DNA from 2 places in the Limosilactobacillus vaginalis genome. Region 1 is predicted to be linked to the other one. Evidence: a T-box and tRNA genes for the amino acid it is inferred to sense, from the RefSeq annotation. Region 1 holds a T-box; the other holds one or more tRNA genes.
The links. A T-box is a leader RNA that pairs with one kind of tRNA and senses whether it is charged. The one in region 1 lies ahead of tyrS (tyrosine--tRNA ligase), so its partner is inferred to be a tRNA-Tyr.

Region 1 (15,438 bases):
TTTGGCTTTGGCTTTATTGCAACTGCCTTGATAGGTTACTATTTAGGACCGTGGATTGGTGGTTGGGCAATGGTGGTTAACGATATTATCAGTAACACTATTCTTAACTCTGGGACTGCCTTTTTCCCAGGCTTTACCTTTTCAGCCTTTATTTCTGGTGTGTTAGCGGGAATGTTCCTGTACAACCAAAAAATCACTTGGCAACGGGCGCTAATTTACGAGTTCTTCCAAATCCTAGTAACCAATGTCATCTTTACAACGCTTTGGATTTATATTATGAGCTTAAATACCGGAAGTACGGGGAAAACCTTCTGGGCACTTCTGCTTATCCGGTTGCCTAAAGAAGTCATTACTTGGCCTTTGGAGGGAATTATCGTTTTCCTTATTCTGAAGCGACTGAGCAAGATTAATTTGCGAGTATAATTTCTCTAGTAATTTAGTTAATTTTGACAAATAGTTTAATAGAGAATAATTAAAGTGCTGACCATCATTAATCGGCTTGCTGACTGTGGTGGCTAGCACTTTTTGAATTTTTTATGAAAAAAGCACCATGAAAATTGAGCTTTATTTGTTTTGTGTTATGATGAAAAATATATTCTGAAATAATTGGAGAGAGTATTAAATGAAGAAACGTTATCATTTATCCTTAAAACAGTTCGTTCATGACTTGAAGGAACTAGTTAAGCCGCATTACCAAGCTTCAATGTGGCCGCTTGGCGGAGTGATGATTATTTTCCTCGCATTATCGTTTATTATTGGTTATTTTGCCCAAGGAATATTGAGTTCAATGGGGATGGCCATGATGATGATTATGTACGGGATGGCATCACCTGCAGCAATTGGATTGGCTTTGCTTGAGTTGCTTCTTGCAATTATTGTTTTAGTAGCATTGTCATTCTTCTATTCATTCTTTACCACAGCTGCACAATTTACTTATCAAGATAAGGTTCGCCACCCTGAACAAGTTGTTAGTGCTGGATCAGTATGGATGCACTATAAGCATTTGCGGAAGAATCAATTATGGCGGATCATTCTTTACACTGGATTATTCGTATTCCTGTGGAGCTTGCCGTTAGATATTATTGGTGGGTTAGTTGCTAAAAACCAAGCATTAGTAATTGTTTGCCGGGTATTAAACGATATTGTAATGGCATGGAAGGGGATTGAATATTCCCAAGCTAACTTCCTTTACCGTGACCGTCAGCCACAATTCCTTGGTCAATCAATGCGTCACGCCCTAACTGCTAGTCGACGGTTTATGGGTGGCCGCAAGTGGAACTACCTATTGATTATGCTTGTTGTAATCTTTGTTCCAATGGTTGTTTGGGAAGCTATTTTCGGTGCCTTAGCATACTGGGGTATTTACACCGCAACTTACGTATTGGTATACATTGGGTTGCTGCTAATGATTCTTGGCTTTGCAGCATATTTGCCAGTGATATTTGCCAGTGGTGCTCTATACTACGAAGAAGCGAAGAAGACCGCTAACTTGGATGAAGACTTTGCGGACACGTTTAAGCCAGTTGCTGAATTAACTGGTGAGGCTTACGTTCATGAAGTTTATACACCAAAGAAAAAAGCAAAGAAAGCTAAACAAAAGCAGGATAAAAAGAAGCAAGAAAATAAATAATTCTTAGCTAAAGGGAAGTCACGAAAGAAATAGTTCTGGTGGCTTCCTTTTGATCTTGACAAAGTACTAATTCTCTAGGTACAATGACGGCAACAATAAAGGCGTTGATGTAATTTAGTAGTTTACCAACCGGTAGATTAGAGATTAGACGGTTGCTGAAAGTCTAACGAGGTTGGCTGACGAATTACACTTACGGAGCTTTTCAACTAAGAACGGATCGTCTCGTTATCGACTAGAGAGGTAATTACCGGATTGGTAGTTGCAATTCAAGGTGGTAACGCGGTAAATCGTCCCTGACTTCAATATGAAGTTGGGGGATTTTTTTGATCTGAAAGATGTTATAGGAGGCAATACGATGAACATTATTGATGAACTTGAATGGCGCGGTGCCATTAACCAAACCACTGATAAAGAAGCATTAAAGGAATTAACCGAAAATAAGAACATTGGCCTATACTGTGGAACTGATCCAACAGGTGATAGTCTTCATATCGGTCACTTAATTCCCTTCATGATTCTTAAACGATTCCAGTTAGCGGGGCATCACCCAGTTATTATCATTGGTGGTGGAACTGGTGCAATTGGTGATCCATCTGGACGGAAGACGGAACGGACCCTTCAAACTGAATCACAGTTAGAGCACAACAAGAAGGCTCTTACCGAACAAATGAAGAAGCTTTTCGGCACCGAGAACTTTACGATTGTTGATAACTACACTTGGTTAAAGAACTTCACCATGATTGACTTCTTACGTGACTTTGGGAAGCTCTTTAACGTTAATACAATGTTAAATAAGGAAGTTGTTGCTAGTCGACTTGATTCAGGGATTTCCTTTACTGAGTTTACCTACCAAATTCTTCAAGCGGTAGACTTCTTGCACCTTTACCAAAATAACAGTGTGCAACTTGAAATTGGTGGGTCAGATCAATGGGGGAACATTACTGCCGGAATTGACCTGATTCATAAGGTAGAAGGCCCCGACGCAAAGGTATACGGATTGACCATTCCATTGATGCTAAAAGCTGACGGGACGAAATTTGGAAAGACTGCTGGCGGTGCTATTTGGCTTGATCCGAAGAAGACTTCGCCATACGAATTCTACCAATTCTGGATTAACCAAGATGATCGTGACGTTGTTAAATACCTCAAATACTTTACCTTCTTATCTAAAGATGAAATTGATGAGTTAGCCGAAAAAGTTCAAAAGGAACCATGGAAGCGGGAAGCCCAACGTCGCTTAGCTGAAGAAGTTACCAAGTTTGTTCATGGCGAAGAAGGATTAGCCGAAGCCCAACGAATTACTAAGGCGTTGTTCTCGGGGGATGTTGCTGATTTAACTACTGAGGAAATTGAACAAGCCTTCAAGGATGTTCCTTCAGTAGAAGTAGCTAATGAAAAGAAAAACATTATTTTATGGTTGGTTGATGATACCAAAATTGAACCATCACGTCGTCAGGCACGACAAGATGTTGAAAACGGTGCTATCCATATTAATGGTGAAAAGGTAACTGATGTTGATGCAGAAATCGATCCAAGCAGTCATTTTGATGGCAAGTTCGTGATCGTTCGTCGCGGAAAGAAACGTTACTTCTTGGTTCGGGTAAAATAATTTAAAAAATAAATTGTTCAGCTTATGAGTGCTTTTGCCAAAAAATGGCGGGCACTCTTTTATTTTATTTTGAAACTTATTAACTATATTTGCCAATTTGAATTTAATGTTCGAATTAGTCGAATACAAATGAATGACTCTTCATATTTGATGTTGACGAAGAAATCAAAAGAAGGTATAGTATAGTTCCTGTTGAGAGATACAAAAAGTTATTTGTTTATCTGATTAATTACTTTTATTTCAATAAACATGTTGACTCGCTCTTAACAAGATGATATATTATAAAAGTTGTCTGTTGAGACTGATTGATGAATTAATTTGAAAATTATCTAAATTAATCATTGACGGCTTGAATGACATCTGATATAATTGAGTTGTTAGTCAGCGCTTATCGCTGACTAAGGTAGACCTTTGAAAACTGAACAAAGTTTCGACGAATCAAATGTGTAGGGTCTTCAATCATTACGATTTGAAGCAAAACATTTGCGAAGTCAATTCGCTTAATTAATTTGAATTAGAGCTATTCAAGTTCTTATATTTTATATGAGAGTTTGATCCTGGCTCAGGATGAACGCCGGCGGTGTGCCTAATACATGCAAGTCGAGCGCACTGGCCCAACTGATATGACGTGCTTGCACTGAATTGACGTTGGATTACCAGTGAGCGGCGGACGGGTGAGTAACACGTGGGCAACCTACCCTGAAGTGGGGGATAACATCTGGAAACAGGTGCTAATACCGCATAACAACGAAAACCACATGGTTTTCGTTTCAAAGATGGTTTCGGCTATCACTTCAGGATGGGCCCGCGGTGCATTAGCTAGTTGGTAAGGTAACGGCTTACCAAGGCAATGATGCATAGCCGAGTTGAGAGACTGATCGGCCACAATGGAACTGAGACACGGTCCATACTCCTACGGGAGGCAGCAGTAGGGAATCTTCCACAATGGGCGCAAGCCTGATGGAGCAACACCGCGTGAGTGAAGAAGGGTTTCGGCTCGTAAAGCTCTGTTGTTGGAGAAGAACGTGCGTGAGAGTAACTGTTCACGCAGTGACGGTATCCAACCAGAAAGTCACGGCTAACTACGTGCCAGCAGCCGCGGTAATACGTAGGTGGCAAGCGTTATCCGGATTTATTGGGCGTAAAGCGAGCGCAGGCGGTTGCTTAGGTCTGATGTGAAAGCCTTCGGCTTAACCGAAGAAGGGCATCGGAAACCGGGCGACTTGAGTGCAGAAGAGGACAGTGGAACTCCATGTGTAGCGGTGGAATGCGTAGATATATGGAAGAACACCAGTGGCGAAGGCGGCTGTCTGGTCTGCAACTGACGCTGAGGCTCGAAAGCATGGGTAGCGAACAGGATTAGATACCCTGGTAGTCCATGCCGTAAACGATGAGTGCTAGGTGTTGGAGGGTTTCCGCCCTTCAGTGCCGGAGCTAACGCATTAAGCACTCCGCCTGGGGAGTACGACCGCAAGGTTGAAACTCAAAGGAATTGACGGGGGCCCGCACAAGCGGTGGAGCATGTGGTTTAATTCGAAGCTACGCGAAGAACCTTACCAGGTCTTGACATCTTGCGCTAACCTAAGAGATTAGGCGTTCCCTTCGGGGACGCAATGACAGGTGGTGCATGGTCGTCGTCAGCTCGTGTCGTGAGATGTTGGGTTAAGTCCCGCAACGAGCGCAACCCTTGTTACTAGTTGCCAGCATTCAGTTGGGCACTCTAGTGAGACTGCCGGTGACAAACCGGAGGAAGGTGGGGACGACGTCAGATCATCATGCCCCTTATGACCTGGGCTACACACGTGCTACAATGGACGGTACAACGAGTTGCGAACTCGCGAGAGTAAGCTAATCTCTTAAAGCCGTTCTCAGTTCGGACTGTAGGCTGCAACTCGCCTACACGAAGTCGGAATCGCTAGTAATCGCGGATCAGCATGCCGCGGTGAATACGTTCCCGGGCCTTGTACACACCGCCCGTCACACCATGGAAGTTTGCAATGCCCAAAGTCGGTGGCCTAACCATTTGGAGGGAACCGCCTAAGGCAGGGCAGATGACTGGGGTGAAGTCGTAACAAGGTAGCCGTAGGAGAACCTGCGGCTGGATCACCTCCTTTCTAAGGAATAAAACGGAAACCTACACATCGAAGAAACTTTGTTTAGTTTTGAGAGGTTTACTCTCAAAACAAGATTATGACGCTTATTTGGGCCTATAGCTCAGCTGGTTTAGAGCGCACGCCTGATAAGCGTGAGGTCGATGGTTCAAGTCCATTTAGGCCCATATATGGGGAATTAGCTCAGCTGGGAGAGCACCTGCTTTGCAAGCAGGAGGTCATCGGTTCGATTCCGTTATTCTCCATTGCTAACCGCGAGGTTAGCGAGCTTGTACTTTGAAAACTAAATAATATCAATTTTCTTTATTAATTAATAAAACAAACCGAGAACACCGCGTTATTTTGAGTTTTTTAGAAATAATCGCTAACTCAATTAATCGGATAATCACGAAGTGATTATCAAGGTTAAGTTATGAAGGGCGCATGGTGAATGCCTTGGTACTAGGAGCCGATGAAGGACGGGACTAACACCGATATGCTTCGGGGAGCGGTAAGTACGCTTTGATCCGGAGATTTCCGAATGGGGAAACCCAACCAACTTAGTCGTTGGTTGCTTGACTAGTGAATCTATAGCTAGCAAGCGGTAGACGCAGTGAACTGAAACATCTCAGTAGCTGCAGGAAGAGAAAGAAAAATCGATTCCCTCAGTAGCGGCGAGCGAACGGGGAAGAGCCCAAACCAACGAGCTTGCTCGTTGGGGTTGTAGGACTGAACATTTGAGTTACCAAAGAGCGACGTAGTCGAAACAGTTGGGAAGCTGTGCCAGAGATGGTGAAAGCCCAGTAGACGAAACGGCACTCTCTCAGTTCAGGATCCTGAGTACGGCGGGACACGTGAAACCCCGTCGGAAGCAGCGAGGACCATCTCGCAAGGCTAAATACTCCCTAGTGACCGATAGTGAACCAGTACCGTGAGGGAAAGGTGAAAAGCACCCCGGAAGGGGAGTGAAATAGTTCCTGAAACCATGTGCCTACAAGCTGTCGGAGCCCATTAATGGGTGACGGCGTGCCTCTTGCAGAATGAACCGGCGAGTTACGATTGCATGCAAGGTTAAGGTGGAAAAACCGGAGCCGCAGCGAAAGCGAGTCTGAAATGGGCGTATGAAGTATGTAGTTGTAGACCCGAAACCAGGTGACCTACCCATGTCCAGGTTGAAGGTGCGGTAAAGCGCACTGGAGGACCGAACCCGTGTCAGTTGAAAATGGCTGGGATGAGGTGTGGGTAGCGGTGAAATTCCAAACGAACTTGGAGATAGCTGGTTCTCTCCGAAATCTCTTTAGGGGGAGCCTTGGGAATTAGAATCGTGGAGGTAGAGCTACTGTTTGAACAAGGGGCCCGTCATGGGTTACCAACTTCAGATAAACTCCGAATGCCATTGATTTATGCCCAGGAGTCACACGATGAGTGATAAGATCCACCGTGTAAAGGGGAACAGCCCAGATCACCAGTTAAGGTCCCTAAATATATGCTAAGTGGAAAAGGATGTGGAGTTGCATAGACAACTAGGATGTTGGCTCAGAAGCAGCCACCATTTAAAGAGTGCGTAATAGCTCACTAGTCGAGTGATTCTGCGCCGAAAATGTACCGGGGCTAAGCATATTACCGAAACTGTGGATGTGCACTACGTGCACGTGATAGGAGAGCGTTCTAAGGGCGGTGAAGCTAGACCGTGAGGACTGGTGGAGCGCTTAGAAGTGAGAATGCCGGTATGAGTAGCGAAAGACAGGTGAGAATCCTGTCCACCGAATGACTAAGGTTTCCTGGGGAAGGCTCGTCCTCCCAGGGTAAGTCGGGACCTAAGCCGAGGCCGAGAGGCGTAGGCGATGGATAACAGGTTGAGATTCCTGTACCAGTTAACTGCGTTTGACGATGGAGGGACGCAGGAGGCTAAGCAAACCTCACGATTGGAAGAGTGGGGCCAAGCAGTAAGTCAGGATGTGAGTCAAATGCTTACATCCGGGTTGACAAGCTGTGATGGGGAGCGAAATTACAGTAGCGAAGTTGCCGATGTCACACTGCCGAGAAAAGCTTCTAAGGAGCACGTTAACTGCCCGTACCGCAAACCGACACAGGTAGTCGAGGAGAGGATCCTAAGGTGAGCGAGTGAACTCTCGTTAAGGAACTCGGCAAAATGACCCCGTAACTTCGGGAGAAGGGGTGCTGGTCGCAAGACCAGCCGCAGTGAATAGGCCCAGGCGACTGTTTATCAAAAACACAGGTTTCTGCAAAATCGTAAGATGAAGTATAGGGGCTGACGCCTGCCCGGTGCTGGAAGGTTAAAAGGAAGGGTTAGCTTCGGCGAAGCTCTGAATTGAAGCCCCAGTAAACGGCGGCCGTAACTATAACGGTCCTAAGGTAGCGAAATTCCTTGTCGGGTAAGTTCCGACCCGCACGAAAGGCGTAACGATCTGGGCGCTGTCTCAACGAGAGACTCGGTGAAATTGAAATCCCTGTGAAGATGCAGGGTACCCGCGACAGGACGGAAAGACCCCATGGAGCTTTACTGTAGCTTGATATTGAGTGTTTGTACTGCTTGTACAGGATAGGTAGGAGCCATAGAAGTCGGAACGCTAGTTTCGACGGAGGCGTTGGTGGGATACTACCCTTGCATTATGACCACTCTAACCCGCAGCACTGAACGTGCTGGGAGACAGTGTCAGGTGGGCAGTTTGACTGGGGCGGTCGCCTCCCAAAAGGTAACGGAGGCGCCCAAAGGTTCGCTCAGAATGGTTGGAAATCATTCGCAGAGTGTAAAGGCACAAGCGAGCTTGACTGCGAGACAGACAGGTCGAGCAGGGACGAAAGTCGGGCTTAGTGATCCGGTGGTTCCGCATGGAAGGGCCATCGCTCAACGGATAAAAGCTACCCTGGGGATAACAGGCTTATCTCCCCCAAGAGTCCACATCGACGGGGAGGTTTGGCACCTCGATGTCGGCTCATCGCATCCTGGGGCTGTAGTCGGTCCCAAGGGTTGGGCTGTTCGCCCATTAAAGCGGTACGCGAGCTGGGTTCAGAACGTCGTGAGACAGTTCGGTCCCTATCCGTCGCGGGCGGAGGAAATTTGAGAGGACCTGTCCTTAGTACGAGAGGACCGGGATGGACATACCGCTGGTGTACCAGTTGTTCCGCCAGGAGCACCGCTGGGTAGCTATGTATGGACGAGATAAACGCTGAAAGCATCTAAGTGTGAAACTCGCCTCGAGATGAGATTTCCCATTCCTTCGGGAAGTAAGACCCCACAAAGATGATGTGGTAGATAGGATGGAAGTGGAAGTGCCGTGAGGCATGGAGCGGACCATTACTAATCGGTCGAGGACTTAACCAAGTTAAGCGGTAAGGTTTGGAAGAAGAGCGATATTGTTTAGTTTTGAGAGCGCAAGCTCGAACCCGCAAAGGGTAAGTGTGGTGATGATGGCTTGAAGGATACACCTGTTCCCATGCCGAACACAGAAGTTAAGCTTCAACACGCCAAAAGTAGTTGGGGGATCGCTCCCTGCGAGGATAGGACGTTGCCACGCTTGATGCTGACTTAGCTCAGTTGGCAGAGCACGTCATTAGTAATGATGAGGTCGGAGGTTCGAATCCTCTAGTCAGCATTATTAATATTTAAAGTCTATAGATTAAGTTAACCTTAAGTCTATAGGCTTTTTTGTTACGTTTAAATAAAATTGGTTATTTTTTAAAATCTGCTTTTAAATACGTGTAGTAAAAAGGAAACAATTATCAATTCTGGTTACTCCACTAAACAGTATAAATTAAAAATATTACTATAATCTTTTAACGCCATAGTGCATAAATCAAGATCGCTAAAATAATTACTCCCCACCAATTAAGGGAAATTTTTACTTTCAAGGATGTCCACACTCCTTCTAAAGATTAACAATCAACTATTTTACTATATTAAGTAGAGAAAATATACTAGGTGCTGTACTTGTGAACAAGGAATCATAGTTTTAGTAGATATTTACTATTATGAACCTACTCTTTTTATTTTTAACTTTTACTAAAAAACACCTTAGTTTATCAATAGTAAATTATTTGTTACAATCAAAACGGCTGAGAGATTTTGCATCAAAGGAGTTATGACTGAAATGAAGAAAACAATTGATGTTAAGACAGTTCGTGATGGTTTATGGATGGATACGAATGTTACTTACGCTCAAGTACCAGGCTGGCTGGGTAATACTACCCGGGATCTTAAATTAACAGTTATTCGTCATTTTCAGAATGATAGTGATAAACGTTATCCGGTAATTTTCTGGTTCGCTGGTGGTGGCTGGATGGATACTGATAATAATGTTCACTTACCTAACCTGGTTGATTTTGCCCACGATGGTTATATTTTAGTGGGGGTTGAATACCGTGATAGTAATAAGGTTCAGTTCCCAGGACAATTAGAAGATGCCAAAGCTGCTATTCGCTACGTTCGGGCTAATGCAGATCGTTATCAAGCTGACCCAGATCGCTTTGTTGCAATGGGCGAATCTGCCGGTGGTCATATGGTTAGTATGCTTGGTGTTACTAACGGTCACCGAGAATTCGATAAGGGTGATCATCTTGATGTTTCAAGTGATGTTCAGGTTGTTGTTCCATTCTATGGAGTAGTTGATCCCCTGACAGCTAAGGAGGGGAGCGCTACTGATGACTTTGATTTTGTTTATCGCAACTTATTAGGTGCAGAACCTGAAGACGCGCCAGAACTCGATCGGGCAGCTAATCCACTATCGTATATTGATCAACAAACTGTACCATTCTTAATTCTCCACGGAACTAAGGATATGGTGGTTCCGCTAAAAGATAGTGAGCAACTCTATGATAAGTTAATCGAAAATCAAGTGCCTGCTGATATGTATATTCTTAACGGTGCTGGTCATATGGATGCTCAATTCCTACAACCACAAGTATTTGAAATTATTAAGAACTTTTTGGCAAAGCATTTATAAAATAAAATTAGCGGTAGGAATAACTAGCTATCTAGAGTGGTATTTAGCAAGGAAACGGTGCTATTGCTAGTAATTTGATCATCATTAAAGGTTTGAACTTGCCAAGTCTGGATTCTTCGACCCAATTTCAACGGAGTAGCGACGGCTTTGAGGACCCCTGTTTTAACGGCACGTAGGTGGTAAGTATTAATATCGACCCCTGTTGCTACTTGGTGACGATCATTGTTAGTTAGCCAAGCATTGGCCCCTAGAGAAGCAGCCGTTTCGGCTAGAATGGCGTTGATTCCGCCATGAACAATGCCAAAGGGCTGTTTTATTTGATCAGTGACGTTGATACTAATGATTACTTGATTAGCAGTTACCGTTTGAATTTTAATTCCTAAGTATTGTAATAGATTCATAATATTCACCTCATATTGGAAGGAAGCTTAAAATGACAAGTGTAGATTGGAAAAATGTTAAAGATTATTCGGAAATTATTTTTGAACGAGCTGGAAAGATTGCAAAGATTACCATGAATCGTCCCAAGAAAATGAATGCCTTTACGCCAGTAACAATTCAAGAAATGATTGATGCTTTTACGATCTGTCGTGATGATAGCACAATTGGCGTGATTATTCTAACTGGAGCGGGTGATAAGGCATTCTCTTCTGGCGGTGACCAGGGAGTTCGTGGAAACGGTGGATATGTTGGTCCAGATCATATTGCTCGCTTAAATGTTTTGGATCTTCAGCATCTCATTCGAATTATTCCTAAACCAGTAATTGCAATGGTTAAAGGATGGTCCGTTGGCGGTGGTAATATTTTGCAATTAGTTTGCGACTTGACAATTGCTGCTGACAATGCAAAATTTGGCCAAACTGGTCCAAAAGTTGGGAGCTTTGATGCTGGTTATGGTTCTGGTTACTTAGCTCGAGTAATTGGTCATAAACGAGCTAAAGAAGTTTGGTTTTTAAACCACTTTTACTCAGCTGAGGAAGCTTACCAAATGAACTGGATTAACAAGGTTGTACCATTGGATCAGGTTGAATCAGTTACCCTTGATTGGTGTAATGAAATTCTAAAAAAATCACCAACTGCATTGCGCTTTATCAAAGCAGCAATGAATGCTGATACGGATGGCCTAGCTGGTCTTCAGCAGCTTGGTGGAGATGCTACGATGCTTTTCTACACGACTGATGAAGGAAAAGAAGGTCGCGATGCGTTCAATCAAAAACGGGATCCAAACTTTGACCAATTTCCAAAATTTCCTTAAGCTGGTGATGTTACAAGATGAAAACGCAAAATTGGTTGCTTAAACAATCGAGTACTCAACCCGATAAGGTAGCAATTACCGATGGACAAAAACAATTAACCTTTAGCGAGCTACGAGACGTTGTCGCTGCTAATATTGGGCGATTAAATCAGTTAAAGCCTGGTAAATTTGTAGGAATTTTGACAGATAATACACTGATTGGGTATGAAATAGCGATGACGGTGCTGGCGAGTGGAAGGACGATCGTTTGGTTAAATTGGCGACTGGCTAAAGATGAATTGGACCGCCAAATGGCAGACAGCCGATTAACTTGTTGCTTAGTGGCTGATTCACTAGTTCGTCCTACAATGGATAAACGATTCACGAGCTTTGAACATTTCCTGCAATTACCAGCACAAGATGGTCAATTAGTTCCCGAGTTCGACTTCGGGCAAGTTGCCAGCATTATGTATACGTCTGGAACGACTGGGAATCCTAAAGGGGTTTTACAAACATTTGGCAATCACTTTTATTCAGCGGTTTCGTCTGCACTTAATTTGGGCTTAGGATCAAATGATGAATGGCTCTGTGTAGCTCCGATTTTTCATATAAGTGGCTTTTCAATTTTAATGCGGGGATTAATCTACGGTATTACCGTGCGTCTAGCTAAAAAGTTTTCCGAAGCGACAATTGAAAAAATTCTAGTAAACGAACCAGTAACGATCATGTCAGTTGTACCATTTATGCTGCAAAAACTGCTTGAACAGCGTAAAAATAGTCAATGTCATTATAACAAGTATTTTCGTTGTATGTTACTTGGTGGAGGAACAACTGATATGGCAACGTTAAAGCAATGTGCTAAGCTTCAAATTCCTGTTGTTCAGTGTTATGGAATGACGGAGACCTGTTCACAAATTGTTGCGTTGCGAGCACAGGATGCGTTAAGAAAACTTGGTTCTGTTGGGCAACCACTTTTTATGAATCAGATACGGTTAGCACCAGAAAATAACGAAATTCTTCTAAAATCACCTGCGTTAACTCCTGGTTATCTTAACCAGCCAGGAAGATTAGAGTGTAAAATGACGGCTGGCTGGTATCATACTGGTGATGTTGGTCGCTTGGATAATGAAGGTTATCTTTATGTTGACGGTCGGTTAGACGAGATGTTCATTTCAGGCGGAGAAAATATTTTTCCCCAAGAAGTCGAGCAGGTTTATCAACAATATCCAGGAATTAAGCAAGTTGCGGTTGTAGGTCAAAATGATCCTAAGTGGGGTGCAGTACCAGTCGCGTTTATTGTTACTGATAGTGAACCAGATATTGAGGATCTAATTCACTTTGGCTATCAGCACCTGGCTCATTTTAAGGTTCCGCGGCGCTACATTCGAGTTGCAAAGTTACCAACGAATGCTAGTGGGAAAATAAAACATTATTTATTACGACAACGAGTTAATAAAAAATAGTTGTTTTTCAACTAGTATGGATGAATAGATAGCAATGCCACTCACAAGAATGTGGGTGGTATCTTTTTTATACAAATAGATAATCAGTAAAGCGTATACCTAAAGTAAGTAGGAGCACGACCAAAAATTGATAATGGCAATTCAGTCACATTGCCAATTTAAAAACCTAAGCTTATCCACGATAACTAATTTCATTGTGGACTAAGCTTAGGTTCTTCTTTTAAAGGCCAAGGTACTTTGCCTTAATCATTTCTGCTTTTTTAGCGTGATCTTCGGGATAGATGAAGCTGTAATCAATCCCTAATTTAGCTAACTCATCAAGAATTGAGCGTTTATACTTTGCTGGGATGATATATTTTTCTTTTTCAGCCGGATTTTCAGCATTATAGAGACTAAGAATGTCGATTGCTAACTGGGCACGACGTTCGACTTCTGAATAATCAATATTAATTGTTGGATCATATTCTTCACCAATAAAGGGAACGAAGAGGAAAAGGCCTTGTTGGTTTTCCATTCGCCGACTCATCCGTTTAATTGTTACGATTTTGGGGACAATTAATTCTAGGGGATTCAACTTGTTGGCAAAGCTTGGAATATCCCGCTTGGCTTCTTCAAACAATCGCAGGAATGGTAAAGTTTGCAGATCACGCTTGAATTCCGCAAAGTAATCAGAATCTTGATCATCAAAGTAACTGTCATAACTATGGCTCCATAGTTTGTGCTGCTGTCCAATGTAATCATTATCTAGTTTGTAGAAATTCTTAATTGATTGGAAAAAGGCGGCTTTATCAGCTAACGATTGTCGAGCGAGAGAAGATTCAAGCTGCATTTCATTACTAAAGGCGTTTTTCTTAAAGTAATTGTGGCTGGTTAGCTTATTCTTGCTTTTATATTCGGCAATTAGATTTTGCCATCCCCGCTGTTCCAACATTTCAGCCAGCTTATCAGGGTTAGGTTCATCCTTATAAACATAAACTTCACCATTTCCTTGTCCGCCCTTTACTGCAAAGAACAGGGCAATTAAGGGATTTGAACTGACATCTAATAACCTGGTAGGGAGATGGTAGTGTTCCATTAAGGCTAACCGTTCAAAATTAGTTCGGCATTTTTCAAAAAGCTGGGGATCCGTCATCAAGAAGTCATTGAATAGGTTATCCTCGTTGTCAAGAAGCTTTCGGCTCCGAAAAATGGCTGGCAGGGTATTGCAAAATGCGTCATCTTGCCCACGAAAATAATAGTTATGGTGCTTATTATTAATTAACTTTTCAATTTCTTCAATATAATTAGAAACAGTCTGGATATTGTGGATCACTAGGCTAACCTCCCTTGTATCCTTAAAAGACTCATTTAAGCAAATTTTAGTCTAGCTTAGTAAGAAATACCAGTGGGAGTTTAGAATGTCAGGGGATGAGTTACCATTTCCTAAAAAAACGACTACAATATAAATTAAGTTATTTTTTAGTTATGAGGGGTTACTATCGCTAGTCAAAAGTCAATTCCTAAAAAACTTTCATTTATTTCAATTTACTTTTTAGGAATTAATGGGGTCATTGGTTCAGGAACATTCTTACTTCCGTCAGTGATTTATCGTTACATGAACTTATCGGCAGTCGTAGTTCTTCTTTGTACTGCTGTTACGGTGTCTTTAATTGCTTTGTGTTATGCCGATATGTCAAGTCGGTTTACCGGATCTGGAGCAGCGTGGCTATATTCTTACCATGCCTTTGGTCGCTTTACGGGTTATGAATTAGGGATCTTTACCTGGTTCTTGGGGTGTTGCACACTTTCGGCAGAAATTGTTGCATTATTAACAACTCTCAAAAGTTTCTTACCAATATTTAAGAACCCCGTTGCTTACGGTATCGGGGCAGTTGGTTTAATTCTTCTTTTTGCCCTGATTAACTTCTACGGTCGAAGTATTGTGAAGGTGGTCAATAACGTTTCGGCAGCTGCCAAGATCTTGACACTGATTATCTTTATCGTGGTTGGGGTGTTCTTTATTCACAAGGCTAACTTTACGCCAATAATTCCCCAGGCAGCACTTAAAGGACCCATGCCGTTCTTCCACCATTTTGGAGAAGCGTTCACACCAATTTTCTACTTATTTACTGGCTTCTCCTTCTTGCCAATTGCTGCTCAGCAGATGAATAATCCTGAGAAAAACATTCCTCGGGTACTGATCGCCGTAATGGTTAGTGTTACGATTTTGGATGCTCTGATGATGGCGGTTGCTGTTGGCCTTGCTGGGACAAAGTTAGGCGGTTATTCAACCCCATTAGCAAATGCCCTTGGGACCGCAATTGGTAAGTGGGGCTATTCAATTATTATCTTTGGGATGCTAGTAAGTATCTTTGGAGTGGCTTTTTCCGCTTCATTTAACACCCCGTCGTTAATTGCGTCACTGGCTAATGAGCATGGGATGTTACCAAAATTTGTTGGAAAAAAGAA
Region 2 (15,438 bases), 700 kb from region 1:
ATTTTGTTTCATCTGGAACATAAATAAATTGACCAGTATCCATTAATGCCAAGTGAAGTGCATTCAACTGGTTGTCCTGCCAGCGAACTGCTTTCTCCATCAAGTTTTCCTGTAATAATTCAGGATACTTTTGGACAGCCATGTTGATTGGCAGTGCAACAAAATCGTCCCCGTCATGATTCAGCAGTGAAGATTCATCATTGGTTACAAGCTCTGGTTCCTGCCACTTTGCTAACCATGCCTGCTGCTGATTGGCTAACGGGAACCGTTTTTGCAGCATTATTGCTAGTGAACGCTTCTTTTGTAGCCAGTCTGGTTGTCCCTGACTAGCCTTTTGAACAGTCTTCAATAATTCTTCATTCATTAATCTCACCTGTTAATGGACTAATTTATCCCAAATAACTACTTTGCCACTAGCAAATGACTTAGGGACATCAATAATTCGTTGATTGGAACTGCCCCGGAATTGTAAAGTCAGATCCTTTTTTGCCAACAAGAACCGGCCATCAACCAGAATATCAATATTATGAAGCATTTCCAATTTATCATCAGAATCCTTCAATAGTTCTTCCCAGGTATATCCAGACCATGACCAAATATCTTTAGTATGGCCGAATTCCTTTCGTAGCCGATGAATCAACTTTAAACAAACCTGAGTGTTTAAAAACGGTTCGCCACCAAGAAGAGTAAGTCCCTGAACATAGCTCTGCGAGAGATCTTCCATTATTTGATCTTCAAGTTCCTGGGTATAAGGCTGACCATAGTGGAAGTTTTGTGCCGCCTTATTGTAGCAACCCGGACAATTAAATAAACAGCCACTAACATAAACACTGCAACGAACCCCTTCACCATCAACAAAGTTAAACGGCTTATAGTCCGCTACGTATTGAAGTGAATGGTCCTTTGCTAGCCACTCCTTTGGTTGTGGATTTTTTGGTAATCTTTGTGGTCTCTTTTCTCCCATTTTTACCCCTCTTAAATTTGATCACCGTTAATTGCAGCCCGGCTTTCCTTGCAGTCAAATTGACGGTTTTGTTCAAATTGAGCAGCCGACTTAATCATTGAAGAACTCATATGCTTTACCCGGTGGATAATTTCTTCATGTCGACCATGAACCATTGGCCGCTGCTGTGGATTTCCTAAGTAACCACAAGTCCGCTTAACAACATCACACGTTGCCGGATCATGGTTCCCACATTGCGGACACTTAAAGCCACGTGCAGTTGCCTCAAATTCACCTTTAAAGCCACACTTAAAGCATTGGTCAATCGCGGTATTTGTTCCCAAGTAACCAACATGATCATATGCCCAGTCCCAAACAGCTTCGAGTGCCTTCGGATTTTGCCGCAGATTTGGATATTCGCAATAGTGAATGAAGCCACCCGCAGCTTGGTATGGAAATGCTTCTTCAAATTCTAGTTTTTCAAATGGTGTCGGGTGCTTTCGTACATCATAGTGGAAACTATTAGTGTAATATTCCTTATCAGTAACATCTTCAATCCGGCCAAACTTTTTAAGGTCATCTTGGCAGAAAGTATCAGTTAATGATTCAGCAGGAGTTGAGTAAAGACTGTAGTGGTAACCTTCTTCGCTTTCCCACTTAGCACAAAGTTCATGCATCGCCTTAGCAATCGAAACTGCAAAATCATGGGCTTCCTTATTGTGTTCCCAATTTGAACCATAAAAAGTGGTGCAGACTTCATACAATCCAATGTATCCCAAAGAAATAGTTGCTCGACTATTCTTAAAGACTTCATCAACACTATCAGTCCGCTTTAGCCGCTTGCCAAACGCACCATACATGTAAAGCAACGGTGCATTTTCGGGCTTAGCCTGCTTTGTCCGCGCAATTCGGTACTTCAAAGCAGTATGACAAATATTCATCTTTTCTTGGAAAATTTGCCAAAAGAGTTCCTTATCGCCTTGAGCTTCAAGGGCAATCCGCGGTAAGTTAACCGTTACAACCCCAAGATTCATTCGACCAGAATTAACCTCTTTACCTGTTTCAGGGTCTTTCCATCCCTGCAAGAACGAACGACATCCCATTGGCGTCTTAAAACTGCCAGTGATTTCTTTAATTTTGTCGTACATCAATAGATCTGGGTACATCCGCTTAGTTGAACATTCAAGTGCCAGTTGCTTAATATCATAATTTGGATCACCAGGTTGTAAGTTCAATCCGCGCTTCAATGTAAAAATCAATTTAGGGAAGATTGCTGTCCGGTGTTCCTTCCCTAATCCCTTAATCCGGATCTTCAGAATTGCTTTTTGAATTTCCCGGCTAATCCAACTGGTCCCTAGGCCAAAGTTGATTGTGGTAAATGGTGTTTGCCCCTGGCTTGAGTAAAGAGTATTGATCTCATATTCCAGAGCCTGCATTGCATCATAAATATCCTTCTTTGTCTTCGCACGAGCAAATTCTTCCCGCTTTTCAGGGGCAATCCATTGTTCAGCATCCTTCATATGCTTTTGGTAGTTTAGCTTTGCATATGGTTCCAATAATTGGTCAATCCGGTTAGCGGAACAACCACCGTACTGTAATGAAGCTACGTTTGCAATAATTTGGGACATCTGAGCAGTTGCCGTTTGAATTGAACGTGGTGAAGAAACCCAAGCATTCCCGATCTTGAAGCCATTCTTAAACATTTCATCAAAGTCGATCAAGCAACAATTAGTTTCGGGTGTTACTGGGGAATAGTCCAAATCATGCCAGTGAATATCGCCACGTAAATGAGCCTTAGCTACTAAATCAGGTAACATTCTCAATCCCAAAGCACGGCTAACGACCCCTGCTTCCAGATCCCGTTGCGTATTAAAAACGTGGCTATCCTTATTTGCGTTTTCGTGGACAACCCGCGAATTACGGTCAAATAATTGACTAAGCTTGTATTGCGGATCAGTTGCTTCCGCAAAGTTTTCCTCGTCTTGACGGCGATAGTTAACATATTTTTGGGCCAGAATATTTTGGTCTGCTTTCTTTAGCCCCGAAATAAATGCTTGTGCAATTTCAATAGTAGAAACTGTTTTCTTTCCCATAAAGGAGAGCAGCTCTTGGTAAACAGCAGCTTTCGTTTTACTGTCAGCATTTAGTTCCTTTAACACTAAGTCAATCTTATAGCCGTAAAAGGGTGTCTCAGTGCCATCACGCTTTACAACCTTTACATCGGTTAGATTTTGTAAACTTGTATCATTCATTAACTCTATTTTCATTTCTGCAGACCCCTCTTTTATTGTTTAACGATTGCTATCTTACTATTGAATAAATTGAAGAGAAAGGTTGACTTCCTCAACACAATATGTAGGGGGTGATATATTATATCTACTATTTATTGTGATTTTTGCTAAATTGAGACAATCTAATTAAGAATGATAAAGTACAAGGTCTTGCCTTATTAACTTTCTTCCGGATTTTGTATTGAAAATCCGTCTTTTTTCTCTTCTTCATATTATCAATAGATAAATCATCTAACTAAAAATTTATTAATCTAGATACATGAAAAATGATTCATATATAACTGATTACTTCAATAAAATTCAGTGGAGAGGTCTAAATTTTTGATTATTTTGTATTATTTTTTATTCCAATTCCCCTATTAACCCGTGAATCATAAGTTAATTTAACATACGCAGACATAATAATTGGCAATACGGTTACCAAAATCATCAAGCCAAGAATCACGGCAATTGCAACCTGAATTAAGGTCATGACTCCAGATGGGATTAGGGCAGCAAAGGTTCCACTCAATATAATAATTGCTGACATCACAACAGTACCGATAACGGTTGCAGCTTGTAGAATATGCTTAACCTGATTTCCAGGATCCACTAGTTCTTCATCTCGATAACGCATCATCAGGAAAATGCTGTAATCGACTCCTAACGCGACAAGCATAATAAAGGTGAAAAAGGGTGCATTCCACGTTAACATGCGTTCATGAAAAAAGTGCTGTGCAATAAGGGCTGTTAAATTAATGGCAGTATAGTAGGTTCCAACCAGAGTAGCAATAATCACCATTGGTTGAAGAACTGACCGCGTAAAGAATAGCAAGGCAATCCCAATACCAATAATCATGATCATAGCAGTCCGTGTGAAGTCGCCCTGAGATAAGGTCTCAAGATCAAGATTTTGTGACGTTTGGCCTCCAATCGCCACTTTGGCCTTGCTTAATGATGTCGCTTTTATCTGTGCTTTAACATCTTTTTCAAGCTGCTTAACTGTTTTGGCAGCAGTATGACTATTAGGATCAGCTTTTAAAACTACTGATAATTGTGTTAATTGACGGTCTTTATTCATATAAATATTGTAGGAAGTCACGAGATCACTATTATTAAGTTCATTTCGAGGAATGTTTAACTGATTACCTGCTGGTGAGTTTTTCAATTCACTAAGGTATGATTGCACTTCACTAATTCCATTTTGAACTTTATCTAATCCGCTAACTGCCTGATTTAAGCCGGCTTCTAGCTGATTTAACTGGCTAGACATCGCTTGTAGTTGGTGATTTAGTTGTTGAACTCCGCCGTTAACTTGATTAATACCACCGTTTAACTGTTAACCACCACTAGTTAATTGATTGCCAGCTGTTTTTAGCTGATTTCCAGTATGAGTCAGTTCACTACTCCCATTAGTTAGTTGGTTAATTCCTTGACTTAACGTTGGGACTTGCTGATTAATTGTGGTTAATGCACCAGCTAGTTGACTTGTTCCCTGGTTTAATTGACTGGCCATTGCAAAATAAGATCCAGTGGAATGGCTATTCATCAGTGACGATAGTTGTTGGATCTGCTGGTTAGCTTCTGTTACCGATTGATTCAACTTCTGACTAGCAGAAGTCACCTGATTAATACCGCTTGCAAATGGGTTAATCCCCACTTGCAATTGACCGATTCCGCTCGCTAGTTGATTAGTCCCTGCAAGATACTGATTTGTTCCTGCAACGTATTGATTTAAACCAGTGTTAAATTGACCACTAGCATCTGCTAATCTCTGACTTCCATCTGCTAATTGTTGGACTTGTGCAAGTTGTTCCTTAATGTTAGCACTAGCCAGTTGATTACTAGCATTCTGCAAGCCATTCTTGATCGTTGTTAAACCAGTCTGTGATTGTTGTAGGCCAGTCAAAACAGTTTTCAATTGATTTTTGACATAAAGCTGGTTAAGCGGTCTCCCGGTGGGTTGGGTAACCGACATTACCGACTTCACCCCTGAATTTTTCTTAACAGCATTGGTAATCTGATCAATTGCTGCCAAATCCTGCTGGTTGTTTAAGGGATGGTTTAATTTAATGTTAATTGTGGTTGGTGATATTTTCCCTTTTGAGAAATCACGTTGGGCAATCAAGTATCCCTTCTTAATTGGATTACTATTCGGCACCTCATCAGCTGAATTAAAGTTTAATTGTTGCGGGGCATTCACAATTGTTATCCCTGCAATCACCCTAAAAATCACAATATAAATCAGCGGCTGTTTCAATCCCCGTTGTGATAGGAACCGCCAAACTTGACTTGACTGCTGAACCTTAAAATTATGTGACGGCCAAAATAGTTTTCTTCCTAACACAGCCATAAAGAAGTAGTTTAGGGTTAGTAATACTGCTAACAGAACTAAAACACCAACCGAACAACTAACTGCTGACCGATAGAACGAAAATTTGGCAAAACTTAACGCAGCAAAGCCAATAAAGACTGATAATCCGCTGTATAGGATTGTTCGGCCAGCTGACGCTTTGACAACGTTAATTGCTTGATATTGATTGCTGTTTGCAAGCTCCTCTTTGAACTTATCGTACAGCAAAATATTATAATCAGTACCAATTCCAAACAGAATGATCACTAAAAAGACCTGTGTAAAGTCAGAAATGGGAAAATTAAAATACTTAGCAAGGTTCATCACTAAACTTAGGGAAATAATCATCGCAATTCCTACATTTAATAACGAAACTAGGGGAATGATTAACGAACGAAAAACCAGCACTAATACAATAAAAATAAAGATAATGGTAATAACCGCAGTCTTCTTTATTCCCTCTTCAGTCGTATTAGAAAATTCATCTGCTAATAAGGTGTCACTAGTAACATATGTCTGTAACCCTTCTACTTTTAAAAGTCGCTTGATCTGTTGTGCCTGCTGATCAAAGTTAGCTGTTTTCTCAACATCAACATTAACCAACTCGGTTTGCCGGTTGCGAGAAATAACCTGTTTAGCAACTTCTTTACCATTTAATGTACTGGTAATTTTTGTGACCTGATAATTCTTCTTTTGACGGGCTAACTGCTTAACCCGATCATTGATCTTTCGCTGATCCTCCTGATTTAGCTTGCTCTTATTATGATAAACAATTACAACCGAACTAGAATTTTTTCCTGTCTGCATCTGTTTATTCAGCTTATACGCCTGAAAGCTTTCACTAGTTACCGGTAAAGTCACCTGACCTTTTTGGCGAATCAATGCTGAAATGTCGGGTAACGTAACTACTGATACTACAGTTAGAAATAACCAGATAATAATTGTCGCAACATAATTTCTACGTATCCAATTCATTTATTTTGCTCCTCTTTTAATTTTTTGAACAGCTGTTGATTAATTGACATACGTATAATATATTATGGATAGTAAGTTAAACAATGGTTAATCTATAGGATAGTGTCAAATTTTGAATATTTTAACCAAGCTTGTCGATAAAAAAAGAAAATGGAGAGAATAAAATGACTGATCGTCGTGTAAATAGAACCAAACGTCAAATAAAGAAAGCTTTAATTAATCTACTTAGCAAAAAAGCTCTTTCTCGCATTACTGTTTCAGAAATCACCGAGCTAGCAGATATTGGTCGGGGAACTTTTTATACGCATTATCAAGATATCTATGACCTTTATCATTCATTAATTAATGAATTAGCTAAAGATCTTTTGGACATTTTTAGTAGATATTATTCACAGGCAACTAAAGACAATAATTTTATTCCATTATTCCAGGCCCTTTCAGACTATATCTCAACGCAGCAAGACATACTTACCATGCTTGCTAGTAAGCAAAACAGTGAATTAACAATCAGCTATCTTCAAGATCGCTTCAAGCACGAACTAGTTAATTATGATAATTCAAATGGATTGGAACAAATTATCGGTAATATTTACGGAGTTGCGGGAATTTTTGGGATCTTTATTGACTGGCTGCAAGGTAAAATAAAAGCCTCACCAGAAGAATTAGGTGAAGCTATCGGTAAATTTGCGAATAAATATTGGGTTATGGATTAACTTTATTTTTATCTTTTTACCGTGTAATTTTGTATGTTTACGTTATGCTCACGTGCTTAACTAGGCATAAAGACATTAAGTAAAAAAAGTAGGTTGAAGCTAAATATATCAAGCTTCAACCTACTTCATTGTTTGCTAACTAATATTAATTATCCGTCTAAAGTATGCCTCCGGTGGGGGTCGAACCCACACTCCCTCAACGGGAACTGGATTTTGAGTCCAGCGCGTCTGCCAATTCCGCCACAGAGGCAAAATATTAATATTAGCTAACAACTAAAAGGTGGTAATCGGATTTGAACCGATGATAAAGGTTTTGCAGACCTCTGCCTTACCACTTGGCTATACCACCAAATAGTTAACGTTAAAAGTGATAAACCCTTTTAACAAAGGGCGGTATGTGGGATTCGAACCCACGCGTGCCGGACCCACAAACCGGTGTGTTAACCAAACTTCACCAATACCGCCAAAAAATTCATAAAAGCAGGGATAGTAGGAATCGAACCCACAATGACGGTTTTGGAGACCGTAGTTATACCGTTTAACTATATCCCTATAAAGTGGGGGAGAGTGGATTCGAACCACCGAACCCGAAGGAACGGTTTTACAGACCGTCGCGTTTAACCAGACTTCGCTACTCCCCCATAAATGGCGCGGGACGGAATCGAACCGCCGACACACGGAGCTTCAATCCGTTGCTCTACCAACTGAGCTACCGAGCCATTGCGATAATATGGGTTTTATTAAATTACCAAACACAACTTTCGTTGTGAATGGAGGATACAGGGCTCGAACCTGTGACCTCCTGCTTGTAAGGCAGATGCTCTCCCAACTGAGCTAATCCTCCATAAAGAGTGACCCGTGCGGGATTTGAACCCACGATACCAGCGTGAAAGGCTGGTGTCTTAACCACTTGACTAACGGGTCATAACAACGGAGAGTAAGGGATTCGAACCCTTGATACAGGCTTTAACCCGTATACAGCATTTCCAATGCTGCTCCTTCGGCCAACTCGGACAACTCTCCAAAATCCGAGCCCTGGCAACGAACCAGGTGCCAAAGCTCAATCAAATCGCGTGGCAACGTCCTATCCTCGCAGGGAGCGATCCCCCAACTACTTTTGGCGTGTTGAAGCTTAACTTCTGTGTTCGGCATGGGAACAGGTGTATCCTTCAAGCCATCATCACCACACTTACCCTTTGCGGGTTCGAGCTTACGCTCTCAAAACTAAACAATATCGCTCTTCTTCCAAACCTTACCGCTTAACTTGGTTAAGTCCTCGACCGATTAGTAATGGTCCGCTTCATGCCTCACGGCACTTCCACTTCCATCCTATCTACCACATCATCTTTGTGGGGTCTTACTTCCCGAAGGAATGGGAAATCTCATCTCGAGGCGAGTTTCACACTTAGATGCTTTCAGCGTTTATCTCGTCCATACATAGCTACCCAGCGGTGCTCCTGGCGGAACAACTGGTACACCAGCGGTATGTCCATCCCGGTCCTCTCGTACTAAGGACAGGTCCTCTCAAATTTCCTCCGCCCGCGACGGATAGGGACCGAACTGTCTCACGACGTTCTGAACCCAGCTCGCGTACCGCTTTAATGGGCGAACAGCCCAACCCTTGGGACCGACTACAGCCCCAGGATGCGATGAGCCGACATCGAGGTGCCAAACCTCCCCGTCGATGTGGACTCTTGGGGGAGATAAGCCTGTTATCCCCAGGGTAGCTTTTATCCGTTGAGCGATGGCCCTTCCATGCGGAACCACCGGATCACTAAGCCCGACTTTCGTCCCTGCTCGACCTGTCTGTCTCGCAGTCAAGCTCGCTTGTGCCTTTACACTCTGCGAATGATTTCCAACCATTCTGAGCGAACCTTTGGGCGCCTCCGTTACCTTTTGGGAGGCGACCGCCCCAGTCAAACTGCCCACCTGACACTGTCTCCCAGCACGTTCAGTGCTGCGGGTTAGAGTGGTCATAATGCAAGGGTAGTATCCCACCAACGCCTCCGTCGAAACTAGCGTTCCGACTTCTATGGCTCCTACCTATCCTGTACAAGCAGTACAAACACTCAATATCAAGCTACAGTAAAGCTCCATGGGGTCTTTCCGTCCTGTCGCGGGTACCCTGCATCTTCACAGGGATTTCAATTTCACCGAGTCTCTCGTTGAGACAGCGCCCAGATCGTTACGCCTTTCGTGCGGGTCGGAACTTACCCGACAAGGAATTTCGCTACCTTAGGACCGTTATAGTTACGGCCGCCGTTTACTGGGGCTTCAATTCAGAGCTTCGCCGAAGCTAACCCTTCCTTTTAACCTTCCAGCACCGGGCAGGCGTCAGCCCCTATACTTCATCTTACGATTTTGCAGAAACCTGTGTTTTTGATAAACAGTCGCCTGGGCCTATTCACTGCGGCTGGTCTTGCGACCAGCACCCCTTCTCCCGAAGTTACGGGGTCATTTTGCCGAGTTCCTTAACGAGAGTTCACTCGCTCACCTTAGGATTCTCTCCTCGACTACCTGTGTCGGTTTGCGGTACGGGCAGTTAACGTGCTCCTTAGAAGCTTTTCTCGGCAGTGTGACATCGGCAACTTCGCTACTGTAATTTCGCTCCCCATCACAGCTTGTCAACCCGGATGTAAGCATTTGACTCACATCCTGACTTACTGCTTGGCCCCACTCTTCCAATCGTGAGGTTTGCTTAGCCTCCTGCGTCCCTCCATCGTCAAACGCAGTTAACTGGTACAGGAATCTCAACCTGTTATCCATCGCCTACGCCTCTCGGCCTCGGCTTAGGTCCCGACTTACCCTGGGAGGACGAGCCTTCCCCAGGAAACCTTAGTCATTCGGTGGACAGGATTCTCACCTGTCTTTCGCTACTCATACCGGCATTCTCACTTCTAAGCGCTCCACCAGTCCTCACGGTCTAGCTTCACCGCCCTTAGAACGCTCTCCTATCACGTGCACGTAGTGCACATCCACAGTTTCGGTAATATGCTTAGCCCCGGTACATTTTCGGCGCAGAATCACTCGACTAGTGAGCTATTACGCACTCTTTAAATGGTGGCTGCTTCTGAGCCAACATCCTAGTTGTCTATGCAACTCCACATCCTTTTCCACTTAGCATATATTTAGGGACCTTAACTGGTGATCTGGGCTGTTCCCCTTTACACGGTGGATCTTATCACTCATCGTGTGACTCCTGGGCATAAATCAATGGCATTCGGAGTTTATCTGAAGTTGGTAACCCATGACGGGCCCCTTGTTCAAACAGTAGCTCTACCTCCACGATTCTAATTCCCAAGGCTCCCCCTAAAGAGATTTCGGAGAGAACCAGCTATCTCCAAGTTCGTTTGGAATTTCACCGCTACCCACACCTCATCCCAGCCATTTTCAACTGACACGGGTTCGGTCCTCCAGTGCGCTTTACCGCACCTTCAACCTGGACATGGGTAGGTCACCTGGTTTCGGGTCTACAACTACATACTTCATACGCCCATTTCAGACTCGCTTTCGCTGCGGCTCCGGTTTTTCCACCTTAACCTTGCATGCAATCGTAACTCGCCGGTTCATTCTGCAAGAGGCACGCCGTCACCCATTAATGGGCTCCGACAGCTTGTAGGCACATGGTTTCAGGAACTATTTCACTCCCCTTCCGGGGTGCTTTTCACCTTTCCCTCACGGTACTGGTTCACTATCGGTCACTAGGGAGTATTTAGCCTTGCGAGATGGTCCTCGCTGCTTCCGACGGGGTTTCACGTGTCCCGCCGTACTCAGGATCCTGAACTGAGAGAGTGCCGTTTCGTCTACTGGGCTTTCACCATCTCTGGCACAGCTTCCCAACTGTTTCGACTACGTCGCTCTTTGGTAACTCAAATGTTCAGTCCTACAACCCCAACGAGCAAGCTCGTTGGTTTGGGCTCTTCCCCGTTCGCTCGCCGCTACTGAGGGAATCGATTTTTCTTTCTCTTCCTGCAGCTACTGAGATGTTTCAGTTCACTGCGTCTACCGCTTGCTAGCTATAGATTCACTAGTCAAGCAACCAACGACTAAGTTGGTTGGGTTTCCCCATTCGGAAATCTCCGGATCAAAGCGTACTTACCGCTCCCCGAAGCATATCGGTGTTAGTCCCGTCCTTCATCGGCTCCTAGTACCAAGGCATTCACCATGCGCCCTTCATAACTTAACCTTGATAATCACTTCGTGATTATCCGATTAATTGAGTTAGCGATTATTTCTAAAAAACTCAAAATAACGCGGTGTTCTCGGTTTGTTTTGTTAATTAATAAAGAAAATTGATATTATTTAGTTTTCAAAGTGCAAGCTTGAGAGTAAACCTCTCAAAACTAAACAAAGTTTCTTCGATGTGTAGGTTTCCGTTTTATTCCTTAGAAAGGAGGTGATCCAGCCGCAGGTTCTCCTACGGCTACCTTGTTACGACTTCACCCCAGTCATCTGCCCTGCCTTAGGCGGTTCCCTCCAAATGGTTAGGCCACCGACTTTGGGCATTGCAAACTTCCATGGTGTGACGGGCGGTGTGTACAAGGCCCGGGAACGTATTCACCGCGGCATGCTGATCCGCGATTACTAGCGATTCCGACTTCGTGTAGGCGAGTTGCAGCCTACAGTCCGAACTGAGAACGGCTTTAAGAGATTAGCTTACTCTCGCGAGTTCGCAACTCGTTGTACCGTCCATTGTAGCACGTGTGTAGCCCAGGTCATAAGGGGCATGATGATCTGACGTCGTCCCCACCTTCCTCCGGTTTGTCACCGGCAGTCTCACTAGAGTGCCCAACTGAATGCTGGCAACTAGTAACAAGGGTTGCGCTCGTTGCGGGACTTAACCCAACATCTCACGACACGAGCTGACGACGACCATGCACCACCTGTCATTGCGTCCCCGAAGGGAACGCCTAATCTCTTAGGTTAGCGCAAGATGTCAAGACCTGGTAAGGTTCTTCGCGTAGCTTCGAATTAAACCACATGCTCCACCGCTTGTGCGGGCCCCCGTCAATTCCTTTGAGTTTCAACCTTGCGGTCGTACTCCCCAGGCGGAGTGCTTAATGCGTTAGCTCCGGCACTGAAGGGCGGAAACCCTCCAACACCTAGCACTCATCGTTTACGGCATGGACTACCAGGGTATCTAATCCTGTTCGCTACCCATGCTTTCGAGCCTCAGCGTCAGTTGCAGACCAGACAGCCGCCTTCGCCACTGGTGTTCTTCCATATATCTACGCATTCCACCGCTACACATGGAGTTCCACTGTCCTCTTCTGCACTCAAGTCGCCCGGTTTCCGATGCCCTTCTTCGGTTAAGCCGAAGGCTTTCACATCAGACCTAAGCAACCGCCTGCGCTCGCTTTACGCCCAATAAATCCGGATAACGCTTGCCACCTACGTATTACCGCGGCTGCTGGCACGTAGTTAGCCGTGACTTTCTGGTTGGATACCGTCACTGCGTGAACAGTTACTCTCACGCACGTTCTTCTCCAACAACAGAGCTTTACGAGCCGAAACCCTTCTTCACTCACGCGGTGTTGCTCCATCAGGCTTGCGCCCATTGTGGAAGATTCCCTACTGCTGCCTCCCGTAGGAGTATGGACCGTGTCTCAGTTCCATTGTGGCCGATCAGTCTCTCAACTCGGCTATGCATCATTGCCTTGGTAAGCCGTTACCTTACCAACTAGCTAATGCACCGCGGGCCCATCCTGAAGTGATAGCCGAAACCATCTTTGAAACGAAAACCATGTGGTTTTCGTTGTTATGCGGTATTAGCACCTGTTTCCAGATGTTATCCCCCACTTCAGGGCAGGTTACCCACGTGTTACTCACCCGTCCGCCGCTCACTGGTAATCCAACGTCAATTCAGTGCAAGCACGTCATATCAGTTGGGCCAGTGCGCTCGACTTGCATGTATTAGGCACACCGCCGGCGTTCATCCTGAGCCAGGATCAAACTCTCATATAAAATATAAGAACTTGAATAGCTCTAATTCAAATTAATTAAGCGAATTGACTTCGCAAATGTTTTGCTTCAAATCGTAATGATTGAAGACCCTACACATTTGATTCGTCGAAACTTTGTTCAGTTTTCAAAGGTCTACCTTGTTCAACTGCAAAGCTGAACAACATTTAATATTTTATCGCATACCCATTTCAATGTCAACAACTAATTTTAATTGATTAACTCATCAAAGATTAAATCATTGACCTCAACAAGCAGCTTAAATAATATATCATGACAACAAATTAATGTCAACATATTATTTCAAATGAATTTACAATAAAATGTAACTTTCATTCATATTACCTCACAGGCAACGATAACTAATATACCTTGTTCGCTAGTCCACGTCAATAGGAAATTCTAATTTAAAATGTATGCTTAAAATCATACAGGCAATTAAAGACTTCAATTGCAGCTAAATCAATATCATCAAAACGAAAACGTTCTCGCGGACGATAGCGTTCAAAAACGAATTCACCACTTGAGCGAATATACGTTATCTCACAAAGAGGAATTCCAAACTGTTCAAATATTCTTTTCTGTCTATTATTAGAGTGATCAAGTGTCATTGCTTGAAGTCGTTTAATAATTTTTTCTAAATTTGAAGAGTACACCCTTCATCCCCCACATTCGTTTTAAATAATAAGGGCGAGAAAACTTTTTCTCACCCTCACTCTACTTGAACATATAAAATTCAATCATACCTTGATTTTTCTTGAAAGCTTCCAAATCAATTCTAATCATTCATTTTATTTCGACAATCTATCAAACTCATTTACGATGTTGAACCCGGTTTGGCTTAACGATTAAAGCAATTATTCCAGCAAACATCCCAAAATAATACGTTAATAACCGCCAAAGAAGCATTGCTAAAATCAATTTAGTATTCGAATTGACAAAACTAGCAAATAAAACGGAAAAACTATATTCTGCCCCTCCTGCACCTCCAGGAATTGGAAATAGTGAAATCACCATAAAGATTAACACGTGCAGGCTAACTACCATTATGAAGTTAATATGATGAACGCCTAAAGCAAGAAGAATGAAATACGGAATAATGTAGTAGAAAAAGAGCTGAGCAATTGTGACGATGCATACTCTTGCTAACTTACCATATTCCTTTTTCATTTTTAGACTTTCCTGGTAGAAAGAATCAATTTTCTCGTTCAAAAGAATCTTCATTCTTTCGTATCGTTTGGCTTTCATAAATAATGCAAGCGGCTTAATAAGCAGGTTCGTTGCTTTTTTAGTAAAGTGGTACCAATACATCACCATCAACAAGCCAACGATGACAGCAAGGTGGATTGTAAAGCCAAAGACAACTAATAATGCTAATGCGTGAAGTTTTTCTTCAATATAATGAAAACCAATTAATAGCGAAATAAGAAAGTTTACTACAATCATCGCTTGAAAGACAACAAACTTCATTAAAAGAACGGAACTAGCAATTCCGCCATCCACACCAGATTGGAGCATCGCCACCAGTTGTGCAGGCTGTCCCCCAGTTGAAAATGGAGTAATCCCATTAAATAGCTGTTCAATTAGAGGTAACCGAAATGAGTCTTTCCAGGTAAAATCTGGATAGCGATCTTTCATAAATATCTTTACCACAACTCCTTCCAATCCGAGGTAAAGACAAATACAAATAACCGCAACAAGCATCCATCCCCAATTGATCGTATTAAATTCCTGAATCAAAACATGAAGATTAATGTCACGTAAGGCGTATACAAAAATCCCCACCCCAATCAGGAGCATCATAACCAGGACGCCCCAATTACGCCGGCTCATTAATTAGCCTCCTTTGCTTGTTGACGGTAAAAGCGATCCCAAACTTTTGCTAAGTGATCTTTCGAGTAACGCTTTGAAGTTTCAACTGCTCGTTCCCGTAAGTAATTCAATCTTTCCGGATTATGGGTGAGTTCTACAAGCTTAGTTTGCATTTCACTGACATCCTTCGCCGGTTCGTAATCCCCATCAATGATTGAATGATACAAATCAAGATCACGAAGCATTACGGGCGTACCACAACTGAATGCTTCAAGAACTGACATTGGAAATAGTTCGTTGAATGATGGAAGTAAGAATAAGTCAGCAGCATTATTTAATTCTGCAATTTCTTTTCGACTAACAATTCCCGTAAACAGCAAATTTGTCGGTGGATTATCAACAACTTTTTTT

Region 2: it encodes a tRNA-Tyr, which carries the amino acid that the T-box ahead of tyrS (tyrosine--tRNA ligase) is inferred to sense. The anticodon was not compared.

What each region holds. Positions count from the first base shown of each region.
Region 1 covers NZ_CP104399.1:147,910-163,347, forward strand. The annotation lists gene N4627_RS00650 (folate family ECF transporter S component) at 1-423, shown strand, start outside; gene N4627_RS00655 (hypothetical protein) at 623-1,630, shown strand; T-box leader at 1,726-1,928, shown strand; gene tyrS (tyrosine--tRNA ligase) at 1,986-3,239, shown strand; rRNA gene N4627_RS00665 (16S ribosomal RNA) at 3,779-5,353, shown strand; tRNA gene N4627_RS00670 (tRNA-Ile) at 5,443-5,517, shown strand; tRNA gene N4627_RS00675 (tRNA-Ala) at 5,523-5,595, shown strand; rRNA gene N4627_RS00680 (23S ribosomal RNA) at 5,754-8,675, shown strand; rRNA gene rrf (5S ribosomal RNA) at 8,752-8,868, shown strand; tRNA gene N4627_RS00690 (tRNA-Thr) at 8,874-8,946, shown strand; gene N4627_RS00695 (alpha/beta hydrolase) at 9,442-10,293, shown strand; gene N4627_RS00700 (PaaI family thioesterase) at 10,317-10,694, opposite strand; gene menB (1,4-dihydroxy-2-naphthoyl-CoA synthase) at 10,727-11,548, shown strand; gene N4627_RS00710 (o-succinylbenzoate--CoA ligase) at 11,566-12,990, shown strand; gene N4627_RS00715 (FRG domain-containing protein) at 13,211-14,302, opposite strand; gene N4627_RS00720 (APC family permease) at 14,468-15,438, shown strand, end outside.
Region 2 covers NZ_CP104399.1:1,326,318-1,341,755, forward strand. The annotation lists gene N4627_RS06675 (SufD family Fe-S cluster assembly protein) at 1-364, opposite strand, end outside; gene nrdG (anaerobic ribonucleoside-triphosphate reductase activating protein) at 377-964, opposite strand; gene nrdD (anaerobic ribonucleoside-triphosphate reductase) at 976-3,210, opposite strand; gene N4627_RS06690 (MMPL family transporter) at 3,560-4,486, opposite strand; gene N4627_RS06695 (MMPL family transporter) at 4,553-6,541, opposite strand; gene N4627_RS06700 (TetR/AcrR family transcriptional regulator) at 6,706-7,254, shown strand; tRNA gene N4627_RS06705 (tRNA-Leu) at 7,420-7,504, opposite strand; tRNA gene N4627_RS06710 (tRNA-Cys) at 7,533-7,603, opposite strand; tRNA gene N4627_RS06715 (tRNA-His) at 7,644-7,718, opposite strand; tRNA gene N4627_RS06720 (tRNA-Trp) at 7,736-7,806, opposite strand; tRNA gene N4627_RS06725 (tRNA-Tyr) at 7,813-7,895, opposite strand; tRNA gene N4627_RS06730 (tRNA-Phe) at 7,901-7,973, opposite strand; tRNA gene N4627_RS06735 (tRNA-Val) at 8,026-8,098, opposite strand; tRNA gene N4627_RS06740 (tRNA-Glu) at 8,107-8,178, opposite strand; tRNA gene N4627_RS06745 (tRNA-Ser) at 8,186-8,277, opposite strand; rRNA gene rrf (5S ribosomal RNA) at 8,326-8,442, opposite strand; rRNA gene N4627_RS06755 (23S ribosomal RNA) at 8,519-11,440, opposite strand; rRNA gene N4627_RS06760 (16S ribosomal RNA) at 11,644-13,218, opposite strand; gene N4627_RS06765 (YkuJ family protein) at 13,623-13,871, opposite strand; gene N4627_RS06770 (lysylphosphatidylglycerol synthase transmembrane domain-containing protein) at 14,029-15,048, opposite strand; gene N4627_RS06775 (glycosyltransferase family 4 protein) at 15,048-15,438, opposite strand, start outside.